2 regions of the Stenotrophomonas sp. YJH_SMC_16 genome follow, and region 1 is predicted to be linked to the other one. Evidence: riboswitches for the same ligand, from Rfam matches in the RefSeq annotation. Region 1 holds a riboswitch; the other holds the start of a gene.
What was found. Region 1 has a riboswitch for glycine ahead of gcvP (aminomethyl-transferring glycine dehydrogenase). Riboswitches for the same ligand answer to the same signal wherever they lie in the genome.
Positions count from the first base shown of each region.

Region 1 (4,194 bases):
GCTGCGCAGCCATGGGGGAACCTCATGCAACGACATCGGATCGGCTGGCTGTCGTGCATCCACGCACCGGCTGGCTGGAGTCCCCAGCCTAGTCCGGTCGTTGCTCGCCGCAAGCGTTACGGGCATCGCGGCCTGCCCTACCCCTGCGCGCTGCTCAATGGCCCGTGCAGGCTGCCTGCGCCGCGCGTTCACGCTGGTGTTCCCAGTACCAGAAAACGAATCCGGCGCCGAAGAACGCGGCCTGGCCCAGCGCCAGGTGCAGCGGGCTGGCACTGAGCAGCGGCGACACCACGCCGGCCACCACGGTGCTGATCATCAGCTGCACGAAGGCCTGCAGCGACGAGGCCAGGCCGCGCTGGTGCGGGTACATGTCCAGCACCGCCAAGGCCAGGATCGGGAAGATCAGGGCCATGCCCATGCCGCCCAGGAAGATCGGCAGCACCGCCCACGGCAGCACGAACTGCGGCGACAGCGCCACGTAGCCGACATTCAGCAGCGCCGACAGCGCGCACAGGCTGAAACCGATGGCGACCTGGCGTGTGGGCGTGGTGTGCCCGGCCATGCGCCCGGACAGGAACGAGCCGGTGGTCATGCCACCGATGGTGGGGATGAACAACCAGGCGAAACCGCCCTCGCCCAGGTGCAGGTGCTGCATCACGAACACCGGTGCCGAGGAGATGTACAGGAAGATGCCGCCGAAACCGATGCTGCCGGCCAGCGCCAGGCGCAGGAAGCGCGGGTTGAAGCCGATGCGCACGTAGTCACGCAGCAGCACGCGCGGCGACAGCGGCACCCGTGCCTCGACCGCATGGGTTTCCGGCAGGAAGCGCGCGGTGGCCGCCAACAGCACCAGCCCGAACACCACCAGGAACCAGAAGATCAGCGGCCAGCCGGCGCCACTGAGCAGGATCCAGCCACCGATGATCGGTGCGATGGCCGGAGCGATGCCGAACAGCATCGACACCTGGCTCATCAGCCGCTGGGCATCGTGGCCGTGGTACAGGTCGCGGATCACCGCGCGGCCGACGATCATGCCGACACCCGCCGACAGGCCCTGCAGCGCGCGGAACGCCAGCAGCGTGGACAGGTCGGTGGACAGCGCGCAGCCGACCGAGGCGCCGACGAACACCACCAGGCCGCCCAGGATCACCCGCTTGCGGCCCCAGGCATCGGACAGCGGGCCGTGCGCCAGACTCATCAGGCCATAGAACAGCAGGTACACGCTGATGGTCTGCTGCACCGCCACTTCGTCCACCGCCAGGCGCTGGGCCAGCTGCGGGAACGCCGGGAAGATGGTGTCGATCGAGAACGGGCCGAACATGGCCAGGCCGGCAAGCAGCAGGGCCATGCGGCGGGTGGAAGGGGCAACAGCGGCGGTCATGGAGGAAGCGTCCGGCAGGGCCATGCGGGGCACGCACGGCGGGCGCCGGTCCCGCAACAACGGGGACGGCGCCAGATGAATTCGGGTATCCGCCCATCATAGGTGGGGATTGCGCCTGATGCCATGCAGCACTGCACAAAACGCACGGCCGGGCCATCGGCCATTCAGGCGCGGCGGCACCGACCGGCGGCCGCTGGCCGGGCCCGCAACGGGCTATAATCGGCGGGCAACACGGTGGGAGAAGCGGAACACCGCTGCCGAAGGCGCAACGCCCGTAATCGCTCAGGCCCGATACCACCCGTAACACAACTCTGGAGAGACCGGTTCGATCCGGCGCCGAAGGGGCACGAAGCTGCGGTTTTCCGCGCTTTTAAACTCTCAGGCAAAAGGACAGAGGGGCGCCCCGCAGACCGCCGACCGGCGGCTTGTGCCCGTGCGTGTGCCCTTTCCTGACGGATCCTTCGCCATGTCCCAGAACACCCCTTCCCTGCGTGAGCTCGAGCACCACAACGCGTTCGTCGAGCGCCACATCGGCCCCAACGACGCCGAGATCGCGCAGATGCTCGATGTCGTCGGCCACGCGTCGCTGGATGGCATGACCGATGCCATCGTACCGGCCAAGATCAAGTCGCCGGCACCGCTGGCGCTGCCGGAGTCGATGACCGAAGTACAGGCACTGGCGAAGATCCGTGCGATCGCCGACAAGAACACCGTGCTGCGCAGCTTCATCGGCCAAGGCTACTACGGCACCCACACGCCGAACGTGATCCTGCGCAACATCCTGGAAAACCCGGCCTGGTACACCGCCTACACTCCGTACCAGGCGGAAATCTCGCAGGGCCGCATGGAAGCGCTGATCAACTTCCAGACCCTGTGCGCCGACCTGACCGGCATGGAAATCGCCAACGCCTCGCTGCTGGACGAAGCCACCGCCGCTGCTGAAGCGATGACCCTGGCCAAGCGTTCGGCCAAGTCCAAGTCGGACACCTTCTTCGTGCACGACGCCGTGCATCCGCAGACGCTGGAACTGCTGCGTACCCGCGCCGAGCCCATGGGCATCGTGCTGCGCGTCGGCACCCCGGCCGAAGCGCTGGAAGCGGAAGCCTTCGGCCTGCTGCTGCAGTATCCGGATACCTTCGGCCAGGTGGGCGACTACAAGGCGCTGGTCGATGCCGTGCACGCACGCGGCGGCTTGGTGGCCGTGGCCACCGACCTGCTGGCCCTGACCCTGCTGGCCGCCCCGGGCGAATGGGGCGCGGACATCGTGGTCGGCAACAGCCAGCGTTTCGGCGTGCCGTTCGGCTTCGGTGGCCCGCACGCCGCCTTCATGGCCTGCCGTGACGCCTACAAGCGCTCGATGCCGGGCCGCCTGATCGGTGTTTCGGTCGATGCCCAGGGCAACCCGGCCTACCGCCTGACCCTGCAGACCCGCGAGCAGCACATCCGCCGCGAGAAGGCGACTTCCAACATCTGTACCGCGCAGGTGCTGCTGGCGGTGATGGCCTCGATGTACGCCGTTTACCACGGCCCGGAAGGCCTGACCCGCATTGCCCGCCGCACCCATCGCCTGGCCTCGATCCTGGCCGCAGCGCTGCGCAATGCCGGCGTGCAGGTTGGTGGCGACTTCTTCGACACCCTGCATGTCACCGGCGTGCACGCCGATGAGATCCATGCCAAGGCCCGCGCCGCCGGCTACAACCTGCGCGCGATTGACAGCGACTCGGTCGGCATCAGCCTGGACGAGACCACCACCCGCGCCGACATCGTCGCCGTGGCTGCAGTGTTCGGTGCTTCGCTGGACGTCGACGCGCTGGATGCCAGCACCGCCGACGCGCTGCCGGCCGGCCTGCTGCGCCAGTCCGCGTTCCTGACCCATCCGGTGTTCAACACCCACCACAGCGAGCACGAACTGCTGCGCTACCTGCGTTCGCTGGCCGACAAGGACCTGGCGATGGACCGCACGATGATCCCGCTGGGCTCGTGCACCATGAAGCTCAACGCCACCGCCGAGATGATCCCGGTGACCTGGCCGGAGTTCTCGCAGATCCACCCGCTGGTGCCGGCCGACCAGGCGCTGGGCTACAAGGAACTGATCGACACGCTGGAAGCGATGCTGGTCGAATGCACCGGCTACGACGCGGTCAGCCTGCAGCCGAACTCCGGCGCGCAGGGCGAGTACGCCGGCCTGCTGGCGATCCGCGCCTACCACCGTTCGCGCGGCGAAGATCACCGTGACATCTGCCTGATCCCGGATTCGGCACACGGCACCAACCCGGCTTCGGCACAGATGTGCGGCATGAAGGTGGTGGTGACCAAGACCGATGCCAACGGCAACGTCGATGTCGAGGACATCCGCCTCAACGCCGAGAAGTACAGCGACCGCCTGGCCGCGATCATGATGACCTACCCGTCCACGCACGGCGTGTTCGAGGAAGAGGTGGTGGAGATCTGCGAGATCATCCACAAGCACGGCGGCCAGGTGTACACCGACGGTGCCAACATGAACGCCCTGGTCGGCGTGGCCAAGCCGGGCAAGTGGGGTTCGGACGTTTCGCACCTGAACCTGCACAAGACCTTCTGCATCCCGCACGGCGGTGGCGGCCCGGGCGTTGGCCCGTGCGCGGTCAAGGAGCACCTGGCGCCGTTCCTGCCGGGCAAGCTGGGTGACAACGGCCCGGTCGGCATGGTCAGCGCGGCCAGCTTCGGCAGCGCCTCGATCCTGCCGATCAGCTGGATGTACATCGCGATGATGGGCCGCGAAGGCCTGCGCAAGGCCACCCAGGTCGCGCAGCTCAACGCCAACTACATCGCCA
Region 1 is NZ_JCAFRH010000013.1:3,779-7,972, forward strand. Features, by position in the region: gene AC5P6E_RS20035 (siderophore-interacting protein) at 1-13, opposite strand, end outside; gene AC5P6E_RS20040 (multidrug effflux MFS transporter) at 155-1,381, opposite strand; glycine riboswitch at 1,683-1,785, shown strand; gene gcvP (aminomethyl-transferring glycine dehydrogenase) at 1,848-4,194, shown strand, end outside.

Region 2 (4,194 bases), on a different contig from region 1:
CGTGCCGGCACGCACGGTGGTGTGGGCCGCCGGTGTGGCCGCTTCACCGCTGGCGCGCACGCTGGAGGTGCCGCTGGACCGCGCCGGGCGCGTGCAGGTGCAACCCGACCTCACCCTGTCTGGCCACCCGGAACTGTTCGTGGCTGGCGATCTGGCCGTATTGAACCAGGCCAACGGCAAGCCGGTGCCTGGCGTGGCGCCCGCGGCCAAGCAGATGGGCAAGTACGTGGCCGAGGTGATCCGCGCGCGCCTGCACGGCAAGCCCGAACCCGGCCCGTTCAAGTACGCAGACTTCGGCAACCTGGCCACGATCGGCCGCATGGCTGCGATCGTGCACCTGGGCCGGCTGCAGCTGTCCGGTGTGCTGGCGTGGTGGTTCTGGCTGGCCGCGCACGTGTTCTTCCTGATCGGCTTCCGCAACCGCATCGTGGTGCTGCTGAACTGGGCCGTGGCGTACTGGAGCTACCAGCGCAGCGCGCGCATCATCTTCGGTGATGACCAGGACGACCGGCGACCGAAGCGCTAGGGCCGCACGTATGCTCCTGTAGCGCCGAGCCATGCTCGGCTGCACTTCGCGCGGTTTGCAGAAGCCGAGCATGGGCTCGGCTCTACGGCGCCTTCGGTTTCGGGTACCACAGTGCGTTGACGATGACCCAGCGCTGGTCGAAGCGCCCCATGTGGAAGTAGTCGACAAACCACGGCGTTTCCAGCCGCACCGACGCCGCGTTGCCGGTCACGTCCAGCACCGTGCAGCGGCGGTCCCATTGATCCTTCGGGGTCTTCAACGCGCCCTGCTTCGTCAGCGAGACCAGTTCTTCCTTCGACATCCGGCGCAGGCCCAGGCGTTCGTCGGGCGTATCGCCGAGGACCGCGCGCTTGGCCAGGTCCGGGTGCAGGGAGCGGGCGACGCGCTGCGGGTCGGCCTCCAGCTGGCCGTCGACGTAATCGTGGCAGGTGGCTTCGATGGCCGCGAGGGTGGCCGGATCGGCGGCGGGGCTCGTTGCTGCGGAGAGAGCGAACAGCAGGGCGGTCGTGGACATCCGGGTCTCCAGCGCTGAGGGCTGGGCGATCATGGCATGGCTGGAAGCGCCCATCCACGCATGGCGTGGATCTACTGTAGAGCCGGGCCCATGCTCGGCTTCACCATCAGGCAGCAGCAACAAAAGCCGAGCGTGGGCTCGACTCTACAGAAGCGCAGGATCCGGTGCCTGCAGCCAGGCCAGCTTGCGTTCGCGCGGCTGCTGCTTGAGCTGCCACTCAGCCCGCGAGGCGGCGGCCCGGTCCGGGTACTCGCGCACGGCCAGCACGCGCAGCGGTGGCCGCGCCCGGGTGTAGCGCGCGCCCTTGCCGGCCTGGTGGGCGGCGAAACGCGCGTCCACGTCGGTGCTGATGCCGGCGTAATAGCTGCCATCCCGGCATTCGAGCAGGTACAGGAACCAAGGGCGGAGGGACGGGGCCATGCCCGGATTATGCCGTGCTGCACTGCAGCGGATATACTGGCGGCCGAATGCAGGAGAGAGGCGCCGCGCTGGCGCCCGCCGAAGGCGCAGGCTCCCATGATCGCTCAGGCCGGTGGGCTGGAATCCCACCAACCATGCATTCGACTCGCCGAGCTGGAGAGAGGTCACCGGGCACGCCCGGGACGATCCGCCGAAGGGGCACGCGGCCTACGCCGCTGAACTCTCAGGCAAAAGGACAGCGGGAGCGGCACCGGTCATCGTCATCCCGTCATTGCGCAGGCAGTGGCGGTAGTCGCGCATGGCCGGCCCCACCGCGCCCGGAGCCTGTCCCATGCTGCTGTCCATCATCTACCTGATTGCCATTTCCGCCGAGGCCATGACTGGCGCACTGTCCGCAGGCCGCCGCCGCATGGACCTGTTCGGTGTGGTCATGATCGCCTGCGTCACCGCCCTCGGCGGCGGATCACTGCGCGACATCCTGCTCGGCCACTATCCGCTGGGCTGGGTGAAGCATCCCGAGTACCTGGGCTTCACCGTATGCGCGGCGCTGATCGCCACCTGGGTCGCACGTTGGATGCACCACTTCCGCCGCACCTTCCTGGTACTCGACGGCCTGGGCCTGATCGCCTTCACCCTGATCGGCTGCTCGATCGCGCGCGAAGCCGGCCATGCGATGCCCATCGTGCTGATTGCCGGCATGCTGACCGGCGCGTTCGGCGGCGTGCTGCGCGACATCCTCTGCAACGAGGTACCACTCATCTTCCAGAAGGAGCTGTACGCGATCATCGCGCTGCTGACCGGCGCGGCCTACCTGTTGCTGCTGCACTGGGGCGTGGCCGATGCCACCGCAATCCTGTGCTGCCTCGGCGGCGGCTTCGCGCTGCGCCTGCTGGCGATCCACTACCGCTGGGAAATGCCGAAGTTCGTGTACCACGACGAAGTGCATTGAACGATGGCGTGTTCGCCGGGCATGGCCCGGCGCTACAGAAGAGCGGTATCCACGCATGGCGTAGATCTAGAGCACGAACTTCATGGGGCTGCCCCCCGCGCGTATCCGCTCTGGATAGTCAGCCGACGGATACCGTTGGCGTCCGCATCTCCAATCGCCGTCGGAATCGTCGGCTTCCAGCAACACAGGATCGATCCATTCGCACAAGTAGTCGCTATCAGACCGTCTTTCGAAGCCTGGACAGTTCACTTTGCCCTCCACGTCAATGGAGTTGTGGGTGCTGCCGAGGTAGCTAGCGGTCAGGTGCCCCGCCACTTGTGTGTAGGTGCCGGTCTCGAGGAAGGTCTGAACAGTGATGTTGCCACCTACGGACAGAATCCCATCATTGAGTGAGCACGCGTACAGATGATCGCATTCCAGCTCATCACGCACGAACACCCAACCACCACAGTCGAGATTCCGGGCCCTGAGGCTCCCCAGTACGATCACGCAGAGCGTCTCGCTCAGATCGTTCAGTATCAGCGTGCCGTCTGCGATCAGATCACCATCGACAATCACGCAGTCGGTCTCGCAGTCGGATTTCCAGTCGCCACCTAGCGTTGTCGCAGGCACTACTTTGAATGAAGGCTCGTAGTCATCGGGCGCGGGCTCGGGAGATGCCGCGATCACCGCCCGGGCCTTCAGCGCAGGCCGCAGCAGCCCCTGGTCCCCTTCGCTGCTGTGGATCCTGATTCTTTCATCAAGATCCGCCAGCAGGCGCGCCTTCTCGAGGGACGGCTCAAACCAGTCTTCGATGACAGATACGGCATCTTCAGCGATTCGCCCGCCTTTCAAGCTCACGAGCGCCTTGGCAGCTTCACCGGAAATCGACCGACAAGCTGAATCCAGAAAGTTGTCATCCGGGAAAACACGCATCGGCGGGGTCCAGTCAGGCGAGGAACCCCATCTTCGGCCGAAATCGCAGGAGGACTCCATACAACTCTTCCGAAATCCTGCCGTGTGGCTCGCTGATATCCACGCATGGCGTGGATCTACGTCTCACACCACCCCGGCGATGTACCTGGCGCTGTCGCTCATGCGCAGCGCCAGGCGCATCGCCGGTGCAGATGGGCCGGTCTCCAACTCCGACCGGCCCTGATCGCGGCCGCACCCCCGCAGGCGCTGGCCACCATCCACACACGTGCCGCACTCAAGCGGCTTCGGACACCTTTACGTCGCGACGGGCACGCACGGCCGCGGCCAGTCGCTCCAGCACCGTCACGGTGGTGTCCCAGTCGATGCAGCCATCGGTGATGCTCTGCCCGTAGACCAGCGGCTGGCCTTCCACCAGTTCCTGGCGGCCACCGACCAGATGGCTCTCGATCATCACGCCAACGATGCGCTGTTCGCCGTCTTCCAGCTGAACGGCGATGTCGTCGATCACCTTCGGCTGGTTCTCCGGGTTCTTCAGGCTGTTGGCATGGCTGGCGTCGATCATCAGGCGCGCCGGCAGCTTGGCCTTGGCCAACACCTGGCAGGCCTCGGCAACACTGCCTGCGTCGTAGTTCGGCTGCTTGCCGCCGCGCAGGATCACATGGCAATCCGGGTTGCCGGTGGTCGACACGATGGCGGTGCCGCCCTGCTTGGTGACCGACAGGAAGTGATGCGGATTGGACGCCGCACCCACTGCGTCAGCGGCGATCTTCACGTTGCCATCGGTGCCGTTCTTGAAGCCGACCGGGCACGACAACCCCGAGGCCAGCTCGCGATGCACCTGGCTTTCAGTGGTGCGTGCGCCGATCGCGC
Region 2 is NZ_JCAFRH010000001.1:600,076-604,269, forward strand. Features, by position in the region: gene AC5P6E_RS02650 (NAD(P)/FAD-dependent oxidoreductase) at 1-526, shown strand, start outside; gene AC5P6E_RS02655 (nuclear transport factor 2 family protein) at 609-1,040, opposite strand; gene AC5P6E_RS02660 (GIY-YIG nuclease family protein) at 1,185-1,460, opposite strand; glycine riboswitch at 1,501-1,590, shown strand; glycine riboswitch at 1,604-1,707, shown strand; gene AC5P6E_RS02665 (trimeric intracellular cation channel family protein) at 1,792-2,409, shown strand; gene AC5P6E_RS02670 (hypothetical protein) at 2,476-3,324, opposite strand; gene AC5P6E_RS02675 (3-deoxy-7-phosphoheptulonate synthase) at 3,599-4,194, opposite strand, start outside.
Region 2: it holds a riboswitch for glycine, as region 1 does, so the genes downstream of both, AC5P6E_RS02665 (trimeric intracellular cation channel family protein) here and gcvP (aminomethyl-transferring glycine dehydrogenase) in region 1, are expected to answer to the same signal.